DNA from 2 places in the Klebsiella sp. KE9456 genome. Region 2 is predicted to be linked to the other one. Evidence: predicted binding sites of a transcription regulator. Region 2 holds the regulator's gene; the other holds the start of a gene.

Region 1 (8,854 bases), on a different contig from region 2:
AGCGAAGGGAAGCAGATATTTGCCCACAACCTTGACCGCGATATCGCCACCGATCTGTTTGAGATGATGCGTAGCGATCCGGCGATTGTGACCAACGTGTATCGTGATGATGAGTGGTATATGAACCGCCATCGTCCGGAAGAGATGCGTTTCTTCAAAGAAGCGGTGTTCAGTTATAAGCTATATGCGCCGGGCGAGCTGGACCCTGAAGGGATCAGTAAGGTCTTTTTTACCTGCGACAAGCACGAGCATTTGTTGCCGCTGGAGCAGGCGATCAACGCCCGCTGGGGCGATCGCGTCAACGTCAGTTTTTCTACCGTAACCTGCCTTGAAGTGATGGCGGGCGGGGTGTCGAAGGGGCATGCGCTGGAAGCGGTGGCGAAAATGCTCGGTTATAGCCTCAAAGAGTGCATCGCCTTCGGCGACGGCATGAACGATGCGGAAATGCTGTCGATGGCGGGTAAAGGCTGCATCATGGCTGACGCCCACCAGCGTCTGAAAGATCTGCACCCTGAACTGGAGGTGATTGGCAGTAACGCCGATGACGCCGTCCCTCACTATTTGCGTAAACTGTATCTCGACTAAAAAAGATTGACGATTGCTCGGTAAGTGAACAGTTGTCAACCGTTCACTCCGCTACAATGAATGTTCTTTACTCTACGAGACATTTATTGTGGCGCTACTGATTATCACCACTATCCTGTGGGCTTTCTCTTTTAGCCTGTATGGCGAATACCTGGCTGGCCATGTCGATAGCTATTTTGCGGTGCTGGCGCGGGTTGGCCTGGCCGCTCTGGTGTTTTTGCCTTTCCTGCGCACCCGTGGGCAGAGCCTGGCAACCATCGGCCTGTATATGCTGGTGGGCGCGATGCAGCTCGGCATCATGTATATGCTGAGTTTCCAGGCCTATCTTTACCTGACGGTTTCTGAACTTCTGCTGTTTACCGTCCTGACACCGCTCTACATCACGCTGATTTACGATCTCATGAGCCGACGTCGTCTGCGCTGGGGCTATGCCTGTAGCGCGTTACTGGCGGTTATCGGCGCCGGAATTATCCGTTATGACCAGGTGACCAACCATTTCTGGACCGGTTTGATACTGGTGCAACTCTCCAACATCAGCTTCGCTATCGGGATGGTTGGCTATAAGCGGATGATGGAAACGCGCCCTATGCCGCAGCATAACGCTTTTGCCTGGTTCTACGTCGGGGCGTTTCTGGTGGCGGCTATTGCCTGGTCTCTGCTGGGTAATACGCAGAAAATGCCGGAAACGTCGCTTCAGTGGGGAATTCTGGTATTTCTTGGCGTGGCGGCATCGGGAATTGGCTATTTTATGTGGAACTACGGCGCCACCCAGGTGGACGCCGGTACGCTCGGCATCATGAACAATATGCATGTGCCAGCCGGACTGCTGGTGAACCTTGCCATCTGGCAAGAGCAACCCCGCTGGCCGAGCTTTATTATTGGGGCTCTGGTGATCCTTGCCTCGCTGTGGGTCCATCGCCGCTGGGTCGCTCCGCACTCCGCACAAACGGCAGGTGGTCGCAAGCGTGGTTCCGTGCTGAGCGAATAAACGCCTCAGTGACCGGCTGGCGCTGCTCGCCATCGCGAACCGCGGCGTACAGTCGACTCCACAATCCTTCGCCCAGGGTTTTGGTTACCACCAGACCCTGGCGTTCAAAACTCTCCACTACCCAGTGCGGCAGGGCGGCAATCCCCATCCGTGCGGCAACCATTTGAATTAACAGCAGCGTATTATCGACGCTCTTTAACTGCGGGCTGATCCCGGCAGGTTGCAGGAAGTGACGCCAGATATCCAGGCGCCCGCGCTGCACCGGATAAATCAGCAGTATCTCCGTTGCTAAATCTTCAGGCGCGATGCGCGTTCTGGTTGCCAGCGGGTGATCCGGCGCCATCACCAGGCGCACTTCGTAATCAAACATCGGCGAATAGTGCAGACCGCTGCGCGGCAGGATATCGGATGTCATCACCAGATCCAGCTCGCCCTGCTGCAGACCGGGCTGCGGGTCGAAGGTGACGCCGGACTGGAAATCCACTTCCACATGCGACCAGCGGGCACGGAAATTCTCCAGCGCGGGGGTGAGCCACTGAATGCAGCTATGGCATTCAATGGCGATACGCAGACGGGTTTGCTGCGGTTCATTGCAATCCTGCAGGGCGCGACTGATTTGTGGCAGCACCTGATTTGCCAGCTGCAGCAGAATCTCGCCTTGCGGCGTAAAACGCAGCGGCTGGCTTTTACGCACAAAAAGACGGAAGCCAAGGCGCTGTTCCAGATCGCTGAACTGGTGGGACAAGGCGGATTGGGTCTGATGTAGGGCCATTGCGGCACCTGCCAAAGAACCGCTGTTCCGCAACGCCTGGAGCGTTTTCAGGTGTTTAATCTCGATCATGAAAGTCCTTCACTTCGGCATGAATAATTTGCGCTTGAGGAATATACAGTAACCGCCAATTATGGATGTGTAAACATCTGGACGTCTAAAAAATCCGTCGTCTTTTAAATTAATCGTGCGTTGGCTACGTTTCCTCATCCCGGTCACTTACTTATGTAAGCTCCCGGGGATAAGCAAACTTGCCGCCTTCTCTGAATTTAAAATCCTTAGGATTTGCACATTATGAGGTTATAAAAATGACAATTATTAATCATACCCTCGGTTTCCCTCGCGTTGGTCTGCGTCGTGAGCTGAAAAAAGCGCAAGAGAGCTACTGGTCGGGGAACATCAGCCGCGAAGAGCTGCTGGCTGTTGGCCGTGAACTGCGCGCCCGCCACTGGGAACAGCAGAAGCAGGCGGGCATTGACCTGCTGCCGGTGGGCGATTTCGCCTGGTACGACCATGTTCTGACCACCAGCCTGTGGCTTGGCAATGTGCCGGCTCGTCATCAGAACAAAGACGGCTCCGTCGATATCGATACCCTGTTCCGCATTGGCCGTGGCCGCGCGCCGACCGGTGAACCGGCTGCGGCGGCGGAAATGACCAAATGGTTTAACACTAACTATCACTACATGGTTCCGGAGTTCGTCAAGGGGCAGCAATTCAAACTGGCCTGGACCCAGCTACTGGATGAAGTGGACGAGGCGCTGGCGCTCGGCCATAAGGTGAAACCGGTTCTGCTGGGTCCGGTGACGTATCTGTGGCTGGGTAAAGTCAAAGGCGAACAGTTCGATCGCCTGAGCCTGCTGAACGATATCCTTCCGGTCTACCAGCTGGTGCTGTCTGAGCTGGCGAAACGCGGCATTGAGTGGGTACAGATCGATGAACCGGCGCTGGTGCTGGAACTGCCGCAGGCGTGGCTGGATGCCTTTAAACCGGCTTACGAAGCGCTCAGCGGCCAGGTTAAACTGCTGTTGACCACCTACTTTGAAGGCATTACCGACAATCTCGACACTATCACCGCACTGCCGGTACAGGGGCTGCACGTGGATCTGGTACACGGCAAAGATGATGTCGCAGAACTGCATAAACGTCTGCCTGCTGACTGGCTGCTCTCTGCGGGCCTGATTAACGGCCGCAATGTCTGGCGCGCCGATCTCACCGAGAAATATGCGCAAATTAAAGATATCGTCGGCAAACGTGAACTGTGGGTGGCCTCTTCCTGTTCGCTGCTGCACAGCCCGATCGACCTGAGCGTGGAAACGCGCCTTGATGCGGAAGTGAAGAGCTGGTTTGCCTTCGCCCTGCAAAAATGCGTCGAGCTGGCTCTGCTGCGGGATGCCCTGAACAGTGGCGATACGACTGCAATCGCCGAATGGAGCGCGCCGATCCAGGCTCGTCGCCATTCAACCCGCGTGCATAATCCTGCGGTAGAAAAACGGCTGGCGGCGATCTCCGCTCAGGACAGCCAGCGAGCGAATGGCTATGAAGTCCGCGCTGCCGCGCAACGGGCGCGCTTTAAGCTTCCGGCCTGGCCGACCACCACCATCGGTTCTTTCCCGCAGACCACCGAGATCCGCAGCCTGCGTCTGGACTTCAAAAAGGGCAATCTTGACGCGAACCGCTACCGTACCGGCATTGCTGAGCATATCAAGCAGGCGATTATTGAGCAGGAGCGCCTGGGCCTGGATGTACTGGTGCACGGTGAAGCCGAGCGTAACGATATGGTGGAATACTTTGGTGAACACTTGGATGGTTTTATTTTCACCCAGAATGGCTGGGTGCAGAGCTACGGTTCCCGCTGCGTAAAACCTCCGGTAGTAATTGGCGACATCAGCCGTCCGGAGGCGATTACCGTTGAGTGGGCGAAATATGCCCAGTCGCTGACCGACAAGCCGGTAAAAGGCATGTTGACCGGTCCGGTAACGATTCTCTGCTGGTCTTTCCCGCGTGAAGACGTGACTCGCGAAACCATTGCTAAGCAGATCGCGCTGGCGCTGCGTGACGAAGTGGCGGACCTGGAAGCGGCCGGCATCGGTATCATCCAGATTGACGAACCGGCGCTGCGTGAAGGGCTGCCGCTGAAGCGCAGCGACTGGGATGCCTATCTGGCGTGGGGCGTGGAGGCTTTCCGTATCAATGCCGCCGTAGCGCGGGATGAGACGCAGATCCACACTCATATGTGTTATTGCGAGTTTAACGACATCATGGATTCCATCGCCGCGCTGGATGCGGATGTCATCACCATCGAAACCTCGCGTTCTGACATGGAACTGCTGGAGTCGTTTGAAGCGTTCGACTACCCGAACGAAATCGGGCCGGGGGTTTACGATATTCACTCGCCGAACGTGCCGAGCGTGGAATGGATTGAAGCGCTGCTGAAGAAAGCCGCGCAGCGAATCCCGGCAGAGCGCCTGTGGGTGAACCCGGACTGCGGCCTGAAAACCCGCGGCTGGCCGGAAACCCGCGCCGCGTTAGCGAACATGGTTAAAGCCGCGCAGAATCTGCGCCAGGCGTAACTAAGCGGCATCCGGGTACGCCCGTCCTCAAGGCGTTGACCACAGATGCTCGCTACCCCGATCTGACGCAAACGCTTCCCCGGAAGCATTCCATCACTCCGTAACCGGGGTAATGGCAGGTCGTCAACGTCGTTTGCTCAGAGGTAAGCGCTTTGACTACAGTTAAGCATCTGCTGCTAACTGTCCGGAGGTGAATGATGCGTGAACTCGACGAGCAAGAAGGGGATTTGCGGTTTGCCATTAACCTGGGTAACCCGGTTCTGGCGACAGTGTTACCGGATGGTTCTCCGGGCGGGATAACCGTTGAACTGGCGAAAATGCTGGCGGCAGAGTGCCAGCGCGAAGCGCGGTTTATTACCTGGCCGACGGCCGGACAGGTGGTCGATGTGGCGTTGAAAGGGGAGTGGGATATCGCCTTTCTCGCCATCGATCCGGCCCGGGAGGACAGGCTCTGCTTTACACCTCCCTACGTCACGATTGAAAGCTCATTAATCGTTAAAAACGGCAGTACGATACAGTCGGTACAGGAGAGGGATCGCGAAGGCGTGGTGATTAACGTCGGCAAAGGCGCGGCCTATGCGCTGTATCTGAGCCGCACATTAAAACATGCGACGTTGCACCAGTACGCCACGTCCCAGGATGCTATCCGCGCATTTATTGCTGGCGAAGGCGATATGGCGGCCGGTATTCGCCAGCCGCTGGAAAGCGCCGTGCGAGACCATCCCCAGTTTCGCATTTTGCCCGACAATTTCAGTCAGATACGTCAGGCCATTTGCGTGCCGCGCAACGCTCCGCAGCACTATGAGTGGGTGTGCCGCTGTCTTTCTTTATGGATAGCGGACGGGACTATTGCCGGAATGGTGAGCCGCCATATCGGCAATCGCTAATCGTTAACTGCGCTTCCCGCTATATTGCGCGAACCATGCCAGCATTCGCTGCCAGCCCTCTTTCGCCGACTCTTCATGGTAGCTGGCGCGATAATCGGCGTTAAAGGCATGACCTGCCTGCGGATACACGACGATTTCCGCCGTGGCATTGGCGGCCCGTAGCGCCTGACGCATGGTTTCTACCGTGTCCTGCGGGATGCTGTCATCTTTCGCGCCGTAGAGCCCTAACACCGGGGCGTTCAGATCAACGGCGATATCTACCGGATGCCTCGGCGAGTTAAGCGACTTCTCGCCAATCAGTTTACCGTACCAGGCAACGGCGGCTTTGAGCTGCGGATTATGCGCGGCGTACAGCCAGGTGATGCGTCCGCCCCAGCAGAAGCCGGTAATGAGCAGGCGATGGGCGTCGCCACCGTTGCGGGAAGCCCAACTGGCGACGTGATCGAGGTCGGCCAGCACTTGAGAGTCCGGTACCTTTTGGACGAGTCCCTGGAATAGCGAAGGGATGTCGCTAAAATCATTGGGATCGCCCTGGCGGAAGTACAGCTCTGGCGCGATAGCCAGATATCCCTCCTTCGCCAGACGGCGGCAAATATCACGAATATGTTCGTGCACGCCGAAAATTTCCTGCACAACGATAACGACGGGCAGTGGGCCTTCGACCTTGTCCGGACGGGCATGGAATGCGGGCATGTTATCCCCCTGGGAAGGGATAGATGTCTCCCCGAAGACGATGTTCTCATCTGATGTGTGCACAGCGGTAGAGGCATGCGGCGTGGCTGCAGGCGCAAAGCCGGTTTGCTTGGTTGTCGTCATGGCATTCTCCGTACCCTTAATGTATTAGCGCATCAATAACTATAGCTGCTCTGGACAGGACGTTAGCCAAACACAGTGCCCGAAACCGGCTATCTTTTGTTCAGGGTTCTGTGATTCAGTTTGTTAATGTGATGTTTATCACTATTTCGTGGAAAATTATTGCAATGAGTTTAATTCATAGTGATAAGGGTCACAAAAATGAACCAGTAGCTTCTGTAAAGTACCGTTTTGCTTCTGCTGATAATTCTACCCACAGAGGAGTTTTTTATGTCCAGGTCTGATGTCTTTCATCTCGGGCTCACCAAAAATGATTTACAAGGGGCTACGCTGGCTATCGTCCCTGGCGATCCTGAGCGTGTGGAAAAGATCGCCGCGCTGATGGATAAGCCAGTTAAACTGGCATCTCATCGTGAATTCACCACCTGGCGGGCTGAGCTGGAGGGTAAAGCGGTGATTGTCTGCTCTACCGGTATCGGCGGCCCATCGACCTCTATTGCCGTGGAAGAACTGGCTCAACTGGGCATCCGTACTTTTCTGCGTATCGGTACTACCGGCGCGATTCAGCCGCACATTAATGTCGGCGATGTGCTGGTGACTACCGCTTCCGTTCGCCTGGACGGCGCCAGTCTGCACTTTGCGCCTATGGAGTTCCCGGCGGTGGCTGATTTTGAATGCACCACCGCGTTGGTTGAAGCGGCGAAATCCGTTGGTGCGACAACGCATATTGGCGTAACGGCTTCCTCTGATACCTTCTATCCGGGACAGGAACGTTACGATACCTTCTCTGGGCGCGTCGTGAGCCGTTTTAAAGGCTCAATGGAAGAGTGGCAGGCGATGGGCGTGATGAACTATGAAATGGAATCCGCCACCCTGCTGACCATGTGTGCCAGCCAGGGTCTGCGTGCCGGGATGGTTGCCGGAGTTATCGTAAACCGTACCCAGCAGGAAATTCCGAACGCAGAGACCATGCAGCAAACCGAAAGCGATGCGGTGAAAATCGTCGTGGAAGCGGCGCGCCGCCTGCTGTAATTTTCTCTTTTCTACTCAGGGCTGGATGTTCTGGCCCTGCCTTTTACATAGAACTTCTCAGGAAAACCCTTCCCAACTGGACATTTGTACAGCACAATTCTATTTTGTGCTGTATGTGGTTGCCGCAGGGGGCGTTGTGGATATCTCGATTCTTATTAGTGCTGTTGTGGCGCTGGCCGTGGGGATTATCGTGGGCTGGCTGGCAACGAAAGCGCACGCCGATCAAATTCGTGCCGATCTGACAGAAGAGCGGCGCGAGCTGGATATTGAGCTGAGCGCGGCCCGTCAGCAACTGGCGCAAGAGTCCCACTGGCGAGAAGAGTGCGCGTTGCTGAATAATGAGCTGCGCAGCCTGCGTGATATCAACACCTCGCTGGAGGCCGATCTTCGTGAAGTGACAACCCGCCTTGAATCCACACAACTGCATGCGGAAGATAAAATCCGCCAGATGGTTAACAGCGAGCAGCGGCTTAGCGAACAGTTTGAAAATCTGGCAAACCGCATATTTGAGCACAGTAATCGACGCGTTGATGAGCAGAATCGCCAGAGCTTGCACAGCTTATTGACGCCGTTACGCGAGCAACTGGATGGCTTCCGTCGCCAGGTGCAGGATAGCTTTGGCCAGGAAGCGCGGGAGCGCCACACCCTGGCGCATGAAATCCGCAATCTTCAGCAGCTAAATGCGCAAATGGCCCAGGAAGCGCTAAACCTGACCCGCGCGCTGAAGGGCGATAACAAAACCCAGGGCAACTGGGGCGAGGTGGTGTTGACCCGCGTACTGGAAGCATCAGGGCTGCGGGAAGGACATGAATATCAAACCCAGGTGAGTATCGAAACGGACAACCGCGCACGAATGCAGCCGGATGTTATTGTCCGTCTGCCGCAGGGAAAAGATGTGGTTATTGATGCCAAGATGACGCTGGTGGCCTACGAGCGTTACTTCAATGCTGAAGATGATTACAGTCGTGAGGCGGCGCTGCAGGAGCATATTGCCTCGGTGCGTAACCATATGCGCCTGCTGGGCCGTAAAGACTATCAGCAACTGCCAGGGCTGCGCTCGCTCGACTATGTTCTGATGTTTATCCCTGTAGAGCCCGCCTTCCTGCTGGCAATCGATCGTCAACCGGAGCTGATTAGCGAAGCGTTGAAGAACAATATTATGCTAGTGAGCCCGACGACGCTGCTGGTGGCATTGCGTACCATCGCTAAT
Region 2 (8,854 bases):
TCGCAGCGCCTGCTCCAGCACATTGATATCCGCACCGGCTTTATGCGCATTCTCGCTCAGATGGCGGCGCCACTGGCGCGCGCCCGGAATCCCCTGAAACAGTCCCAGCATGTGGCGCGTCACGTGTCCCAGATATGTTCCGTTGCTGAGTTCACGTTCAATATAGGGATACATCGCGCGGACCACGGCAACCGGATCGGCATCTATACCGTCCACGGCGAAAATTTCCCGGTCGACCGAGGCCAGAATGCCCGGATTCTGATAAGCCTCGCGGCCCACCATCACCCCATCCATATGCTCCAGATGCCGTTTCGCCTCCGCCAGCGACTTAATGCCGCCATTAATCGCCATCGTCAGATGCGGGAAATCGCGTTTAAGCTGGTAGACGCGCGGATAATCCAGCGGCGGGATCTCACGATTCTCCTTCGGGCTCAGGCCGGATAACCACGCCTTACGCGCGTGGATGATAAACATCTCACACTCGCCTTTCCCGGAAACCGTTTCGATAAAATCACACAGAAATTCGTAACTGTCCTGGTCATCAATACCGATGCGGGTCTTTACCGTTACCGGAATCGACACCACGTCGCGCATCGCTTTAATGCAGTCGGCAACCCGTTGGGCATTGCCCATCAGGCAAGCGCCGAACATGCCGTTTTGCACGCGATCGGACGGGCAACCAACGTTGAGGTTTATTTCATCATAGCCGCGCGCCTGCGCCAGCTTTGCGCAGTGCGCCAGCGCCGCCGGATCGCTGCCACCCAGTTGCAGAGCGACCGGATGCTCTTCTTCGCTATAGGCCAGGTAGTCGCCTTTACCGTGAATAATCGCGCCAGTGGTCACCATTTCAGTGTACAGCAGCGTATGGCGCGAGAGCTGACGCAGAAAATAGCGGCAGTGTCTGTCTGTCCAGTCGAGCATCGGCGCGATGGAAAAACGGTGGGCGGCAAAAGCAGTTGGCGTTGATTCTGACATCATGGCGAATAAATAAGCATCCGGGTAAAAAGGGGCGCTACTATAGCACAAAGATACATCACTGGCGCATCGCCCCGGCGCGGACTTTTTCTATCGGACAACAAACGTTACTTTCTCCGCGGCTTGCCGTCGTGCGGGCCGAAAAACTGCGGCGGATGATCAACCCAACGATCCTGACGGGTAGCGGCATAGCCGGGATTAAGCGGATAGTAGATACGGTTGAATTTGTTGTTCGCCTCGCCGACGACTAACAGGCGAACTTCGTGGTCGGTATTATTGAGGAAGGTGTGGCAAACGCCGGTTCCGGCAGGAAAGCCGACGCTATCACCGGGCTCCAGCTTCCAGAGATAGCCGTTAATCCACACGTCCGGATACCCCTCCAGCACATAGATAAACTCTTCTTCGTCGCTTTCCGCGTGCGGATAGGAGGTACGACGCCCGGGCGGAAGACGTTCGTGATGGATCCCCAGACGATTCAACCGCAGGCCGCGCGCCAGCGGCGCACCGATGGAGAACAGCTCTGTGCTATCGGGATAGGTGGAATCATCCGCCCCCTCCAGTTCACGCCAGTGTCGAATGCAATCAGGTCGTTTCATCGTTTTCTCCCGAAAATGAGATGCATCGGATATAGCATAACCCTAAATAATTCGCGTTGCAGACAGCGGAAAGTGAGCGACAAATTCGTCAGAAACAAATTTGTCCCGCCAGAAAGGCGCCTCCGGCGAGCACAGGCAACGTGAAGTGTGACCGGTATAAGTCCCAGGGACTCGGTGTTTTATCTGGAACGTGATAAAGTAACAGTTTCACATTCACGCGACCAGAGGACGCCATGGATAAGACTACTTCGCAACAAATGTTAGCGCATGCTGAAAAGCTCTGTGCACAACGTGGCGTACGCCTGACCCCTCAGCGCCTTGAAGTGTTGCGTTTGATGAGCCTGCAGCAAGGGGCTATCAGCGCCTACGATCTGCTCGATCTGCTCCGGGAAACAGAACCGCAGGCCAAACCGCCAACGGTATACCGGGCGCTGGAGTTTTTGCTGGAGCAGGGACTCGTGCACAAGGTGGAATCCACCAACAGCTATGTGCTGTGTCACCTTTTCGATCAGCCAACCCACAGCTCAGCGATGTTTATCTGCGACCGCTGCGGTGGCGTCAAAGAAGAGTGTGCGGAAGGTGTAGAAGATATTATGCATTCCCTGGCGGCGAAAATGGGCTTCGCTCTGCGCCACAATGTGATTGAAGCTCACGGCCTGTGTGCCGCCTGCGTTGAAGTCGAAGCCTGCAGCACGCCGGGGCACTGCCATCACGATCACACCATACAGATTAAAAAGAAAGCCCGCTGAGGGGTGAGCCGCAGCGGGAATCAAGGCTGACGGTACCTCCGGATACCGTCAAGGCAGGCACTAACAGTGGGTTAAAACACGACGCTTTCGCTACCAGCGATAATCGTTACGGGTTTCCCACTCCGTGACCTCTTTCTCGGCCTGGTCTTTGGCGTAGCCATAACGTTCCTGAATCTTACCGACAAGCTGGTCACGTTTACCCTCGATGACGGTCATATCGTCGTCGGTCAGTTTGCCCCATTGTTCTTTTGCTTTACCTTTCAACTGTTTCCAGTTACCGCCGATTTCGTCTTTATTCATCATGCAATCCTCATCGTTCGGTGAATGAACAGCCCGTTATGGGCCGGGCATGACTTAACTATAGATGAGTATTCTGAGTAGAATTTATTATTCAGAATCTTTAACCAGCAGACAAATAAAACCCGCTACGAAAACCAGGTTCCATACCGCCAGTGTCGCCGCCAGATGAGCGCCAGCGACGCCCCGCGCAGGGCAAGAAAAACCGTCAGCGCCAGCCACAAACCGTGATTCCCGAGAACCGGTAGCGTTAACAGCGTCAGGGCAAATCCCGCCGCCGCCACAACCATACTATTACGCATCTCCGCCCCGCGCGTCGCGCCGATAAACATACCGTCCAGCAAATAGCACCAGACACCAATCACCGGCAGTATCGTCTGCCAGATGAGATAGCGGTCGGCCAGTTGCTGCAATGAAGGCAGAGACGTCAACACGCTGATGATCTGCTCACCGGCAAGGCTGTAAATCAGCGTAAACGCCAGCGCCACCATCCCTGACTGGCGACAGGCCGCACGCCAGACGACAAGCAGTTGACCGTCATCGCGCGCGCCGTAGGCCTGCCCGGAATGGGCTTCAACGGCATAGGCGAAACCATCCAGTGCGTAGGCGGTAAAGGTCAGCATAGTCATCAGTACCGCATTGACCGCCACCACATCGGCGCCGAGACGGGCCCCGAATACTGTCACCGCCCCGAAGCAAAGCTGTAGCAGCAGCGAACGCAGCATGATGTCGCGATTTAACGCCAGCAAACGGCGTATGTCGCCACGCCAGGCGTTTTTCAACATCGACAGGGGAACGCCACGCAGCGCCAGCACGCGTCTCACCATTAACAGTCCAATAAAGAAGGTGGCGTATTCTGCCGTGACCGTCGCCAGCGCCGCTCCCTGAACATTCATATGCAGGCCGATCACCAACCATAAATCGAGCGCAATGTTAAGAACATTGCCGACCACCAGCAGGATCACCGGCGCCCGGGCATACTGCACACCAAGCAGCCAGCCCAGCAGGACCAGATTCGCCAGCGAGGCGGGCGCGCTTAGCCAACGAATCTCAAGAAAGTGCCGGGCCTGTACGAGCACAGATTCACTGCCGCCGACAATATGTAGCGCCAGATTGATTAACGGCCCCCTGAAGAGGACGATCGCTACCCCGGCGGCCAGCGCCAGAACAATCGGCTGCACCAGCGCGCGCGCCAGCCGCTGCGAATCGTTTGCGCCAAATGCCTGCGCCGTCAGTCCGGTAGTGCTCATGCGCAGAAACAGAAGCAGCATAAAAAGGAAGCTGGTGGCCGTTGCGCCAACCGCCACGCCTGCCAGATAAACTGGGCTGTCGAGGTGACCAATAACGGCGGTATCCACCAGTCCCAACAGCGGAACGGTGATATTGGAGAAGATCATCGGTAACGCTAAGCGCCACAGGGCTCTGTCAGCAGAGTTAAAAAGCATGGAAGAGGAGCCTGAATGGAAGTAAACGACGCAGCATCATGCATCAGCGGATAATGCTGCGGAATGGCGAGGTTATTGCCAGTTGCCGTTGCGGATAACGCCGACAGCCAGGCCTTCAATGGTAAAACTTTGTTCGCGCAGATCGACCACGATCGGGGAAAATTCGCTATTTTCAGGCAGCAGCTCAACGACGTTGCCCTGCTTTTTCAGCCGCTTCACGGTGACTTCTTCGTCAATGCGCGCCACAACCACCTGACCGTTGCGCACATCCTGCGTTTTATGCACCGCCAGCAGATCGCCATCCAGAATCCCGATGTCTTTCATTGACATACCGCTGACGCGCAGCAGAAAATCGGCGCTCGGCTTAAACATGGATGGATCCACCTGATAGTGGCCTTCAATATGCTGCTGCGCCAGCAGCGGTTCACCTGCGGCAACGCGGCCAATTAGCGGCAGACCGCTCTCTTCCTCCGTCAGCAAGCGAATACCGCGAGAAGCGCCAGAAACGATCTCGATTGCGCCTTTACGCGCCAGCGCCTTCAGGTGTTCTTCCGCCGCGTTTGGGGAACGAAACCCCAAGCGCTGAGCAATCTCCGCACGCGTCGGCGGCATGCCCGTCTGGCTGATATGATCCCGAATGAGATCAAACACCTCCTGCTGCCTGGTCGTTAACGCTTTCATTCCGCCCCCTGGGTGTATATACAGTTATGCTGTGAGTATATACAGCTAACGGTGATTTTGGAACCATATTTCACACAAAAATCAGCAGTTTCTTTCCATTTTGCGAACCGATACGGCAAGAGTCAGCGATAGTTCGCCCACAACAGCATTCCCCAGGTCATCAGCGCGATAATAATCGCCAGCAGAACCGCCGCGGACCCCAGATCTTTCGCCCGTCCCGAAAGGACGTGACGCTCAGGACCAATACGGTCGACGACGGCTTCAATGGCGCTATTGATAATTTCAACTATCATCACGAGCAGAACCGAACCAATCAGCAGAACCCGGGTGACGGCATCGACGTCCAGCCAGCAGGCTATTGCCACGGCAATAATGGCCGCGATACCTTCCTGACGAAATGCGGCCTCGTTGATCCACGCCGCGCGAAATCCTTTACAGGAATACCCTGCGGCTTTAATAATTCGGGTTAACCCGGTGGTATTATTGGCCATCAAACGAACCTTTTAATGTAAATAACGCCAATGAGTGTACGCGTTTGCCGCGTTACACCGGAAATTTTGCGCACTTTCTGTTATTCTTGCCGCGCATTTGCATGATTAACCAGGGGCTTCATATCGTCTATGTCTGGCTGGCAACGAATTTACTATAAATTACTGAATTTACCATTAAGGGTGCTGGTAAAAAGCAAGTCTATTCCGGCGCAACCTGCCGAGGAATTAGGCCTGGATACCTCGCGCCCTATTATGTACGTCCTGCCTTACAATTCGAAGGCGGACCTGCTGACGCTACGCGCTCAGTGTCTGGCACATGAGTTACCCGATCCTCTGGAGCCGCTGGAAATCGATGGCTCTCTGCTTCCGCGCTATGTATTTATCCACGGCGGCCCGCGCGTATTTACCTATTACACGCCAAAGGAAGAGTCCATCAAGCTGTTCCATGACTATCTGGACCTGCACCGTAATCATCCCGATCTGGATGTACAGATGGTGCCAGTTTCAGTGATGTTCGGTCGTGCTCCGGGGCGCGAAAAGGGAGAAGAAAACCCGCCTTTACGTATGCTCAACGGCGTGCAGAAATTCTTTGCCGTCTCCTGGCTGGGACGCGACAGCTTTGTGCGTTTCTCGCCTTCGGTCTCTCTACGTAAGATGGCGGACGAGCACGGCACCGACAAAATTATCGCTCAGAAACTGGCCCGCGTGGCGCGCATGCACTTTGCCCGCCAGCGTCTGGCAGCCGTCGGGCCGCGTCTGCCAGCCCGTCAGGATCTGTTCAATAAACTGCTGGCGTCAAAAGCCATTGCCCGCGCGGTGGAAGATGAAGCACGCAGCAAGAAAATCTCCCATGAAAAAGCGCAGCAAAACGCCATCGCGCTGATGGAAGAGATTGCCGCCAACTTCTCCTACGAGATGATCCGTCTGACCGACCGTATTCTGGGCTTTACCTGGAACCGTCTCTATCAAGGGATTAACGTCCATAACGCCGAGCGCGTTCGTCAGCTGGCGCACGACGGGCATGAAATTGTCTATGTGCCCTGCCACCGCAGCCACATGGACTATCTGCTGCTCTCCTACGTGCTGTATCACCAGGGGCTGGTGCCGCCGCATATCGCCGCCGGCATCAACCTGAACTTCTGGCCTGCGGGCCCGATTTTCCGCCGCCTGGGCGCGTTCTTTATTCGCCGTACCTTTAAGGGCAATAAGCTCTACTCCACCGTCTTTCGCGAATACCTGGGCGAGCTGTTCAGCCGCGGCTATTCCGTGGAATATTTCGTGGAGGGCGGTCGTTCGCGTACCGGTCGTCTGCTGGATCCGAAAACCGGCACCCTGTCGATGACCATCCAGGCGATGCTGCGTGGCGGTAATCGTCCTATCACGCTGGTGCCGATTTATATCGGCTACGAACATGTGATGGAGGTCGGGACCTACGCCAAAGAGCTGCGCGGCGCAACGAAAGAGAAAGAAAACCTGCCGCAGATGCTGCGCGGATTAAGCAAACTGCGTAATCTCGGTCAGGGTTACGTGAACTTCGGCGAGCCGCTGCCGCTGATGAGCTACCTGAACCAGCATGTACCTGAATGGCGCGAGTCTATCGATCCTATCGAAGCCGTTCGTCCATCGTGGCTCACACCGACGGTGAATAACATCGCTTCGGATCTGATGGTGCGGATTAACAATGCCGGTGCGGCAAACGCCATGAACCTGTGCTGCACCGCGCTGCTCGCGTCGCGTCAGCGTTCCCTGACCCGCAAGCAGTTAACCGAACAGCTGGAGTGCTATCTTGCCCTGCTGCGCAATGTGCCCTATTCAACGGATGCGACCACGCCTGCGGTCTCGGCCAGCGCTCTTATCGACCACGCGCTGCAAATGAACAAGTTTGAAGTCGAGAAAGACACCATTGGCGATATCATCATTTTGCCGCGCGAACAGGCGGTACTGATGACCTACTATCGTAACAATATCGCCCATATGCTGGTTATGCCGTCGCTGTTAGCCGCCATCGTCACCCAGCATCGTCATATTACCCGCGCAGAAATATTGCGCCACGTCGAGATGTTCTATCCGTTCCTCAAGGCCGAGCTGTTCCTGCGCTGGGAGATAGCCGAGCTGGCGGGCGTTGTCGATGCGCTGATTGCCGAAATGCAGCGTCAGAGTCTGATCGTCGTGAATGGCGATGATGTAAGCGTGAACCCTTCTCATGCTCGCGCGCTACAACTGCTGGCCGCAGGCGCGCGCGAAACGCTACAGCGCTACGCGATTACCTTCTGGCTGCTGAGCGCCAACCCGGCAATCAACCGCAGTTCGCTGGAGAAAGAGAGCCGTACCGTCGCGCAACGTCTGTCGGTACTGCACGGCATCAATGCGCCGGAGTTCTTCGATAAGGCGGTATTTAGCACGCTGGTGCTGACCCTGCGCGACGAAGGCTATATCAGCGATACCGGGGATGCGGAACCGGAAGAGACGCTGAAGATCTACCGTATGCTGGCTGCGCTGGTTACGTCCGATGTGCGTTTAACGATTGAAAGCGTTACCCAGGATGAAGCGTAACGCGTGAAGAAAGCGCCCGGCTTGCGCACGATGCCAGCAAGCCGGGTAGAGCGTCGAATCTAGCGCATATATCCCATCACCAGGCCAAGAAACAGCACCATCCCAACGTAGTTGTTATTTAAAAACGCTTTAAAACAGTCATCGCGTTCGCGCCTGAAAATCAGCTTCTGCTGCCAGACAAACAGCGCCGCGGCGATAAACAACGACCAGTAATATTCCCAGCCCAGCCCGTTCAGCCAGCCAACCGTCGCCATCAGCGCCAGTACCGCCACCTGTAACATACCAATAATTAAACGATCGCTATCGCCGAACAGAATCGCCGTCGATTTAATACCGATTTTTACGTCGTCGTCGCGATCGACCATCGCATACTGGGTGTCATAGGCCACCGCCCACAGAATATTGGCGAGAAACAGCAGCCAGCAGCTCAGCGGTAGCGATTCCGTTACCGCCGAGAATGCCATCGGAATCGACCAGCCGAACGCCGCGCCCAGCACCACCTGCGGCAGATGAGTGTAGCGTTTCATAAACGGATAGATCCAGGCTAATGCCAGCGCCGCAATCGACAGCAGGATAGTCATGGTGTTGAGGGTCAGCACCAGCAGAAACGAGACCAGCACCAGCGCGATAAATAGCGTACGCGCCTCTTTCTCGGTGACATCCCCGCTCGGCAGCGGACGGTGAGCGGTGCGCTTGACGTGGCCGTCAAACTTGCGGTCGGCATAATCATTTACCACGCAACCTGCGGCGCGCATCAGCCAGACACCCGCAACAAAAACCACGAGGATCCACAGCGGCGGCATTCCCGGCGTCGCGACCCATAGCGCCCACAGCGTCGGCCACAGCAACAGCAGCGCGCCGATCGGTTTGTCAGTACGCATCAAGCGGTGAAACGCCAACAGCTTATTCTGCGTCAGACTCCACTCCATTTTATTTTTCCTCTTAATACAACGGTGATGCAGGCAAAAACAGTTCCGTTAACAACAGCGGTTTGCCGCTCAGCCGCAGACGGGAACGCCGCCCCCAAAGACCAGCATGGCGACCAATTTCAATAAAATCGCGGGTTA

What was found. Region 2 encodes LexA, which represses DNA repair genes until DNA is damaged. Its sites were predicted from a motif close to TNCTGTATGTACATACAGNA; they were not measured.
Region 1: metR (HTH-type transcriptional regulator MetR) is a predicted target of LexA. The motif match lies at 2,446-2,465, and genes of this name have one in related genera.

Annotation. Positions count from the first base shown of each region.
Region 1 covers NZ_JBDYQK010000023.1:64,774-73,627, forward strand. Annotated here, with positions in the region: gene yigL (sugar/pyridoxal phosphate phosphatase YigL) at 1-585, shown strand, start outside; gene ABK821_RS20625 (carboxylate/amino acid/amine transporter) at 674-1,573, shown strand; gene metR (HTH-type transcriptional regulator MetR) at 1,461-2,414, opposite strand; gene metE (5-methyltetrahydropteroyltriglutamate--homocysteine S-methyltransferase) at 2,651-4,912, shown strand; gene ABK821_RS20640 (transporter substrate-binding domain-containing protein) at 5,107-5,799, shown strand; gene ABK821_RS20645 (dienelactone hydrolase family protein) at 5,803-6,615, opposite strand; gene udp (uridine phosphorylase) at 6,883-7,644, shown strand; gene rmuC (DNA recombination protein RmuC) at 7,781-8,854, shown strand, end outside.
Region 2 covers NZ_JBDYQK010000025.1:37,147-46,000, reverse strand. Annotated here, with positions in the region: gene dusA (tRNA dihydrouridine(20/20a) synthase DusA) at 1-978, opposite strand, end outside; gene ABK821_RS21295 (cupin domain-containing protein) at 1,083-1,571, opposite strand; gene zur (zinc uptake transcriptional repressor Zur) at 1,805-2,320, shown strand; gene ABK821_RS21285 (CsbD family protein) at 2,411-2,620, opposite strand; gene dinF (MATE family efflux transporter DinF) at 2,746-4,062, opposite strand; gene lexA (transcriptional repressor LexA) at 4,135-4,743, opposite strand; gene ABK821_RS21270 (diacylglycerol kinase) at 4,866-5,234, opposite strand; gene plsB (glycerol-3-phosphate 1-O-acyltransferase PlsB) at 5,364-7,787, shown strand; gene ubiA (4-hydroxybenzoate octaprenyltransferase) at 7,847-8,716, opposite strand; gene ubiC (chorismate lyase) at 8,730-8,854, opposite strand, start outside.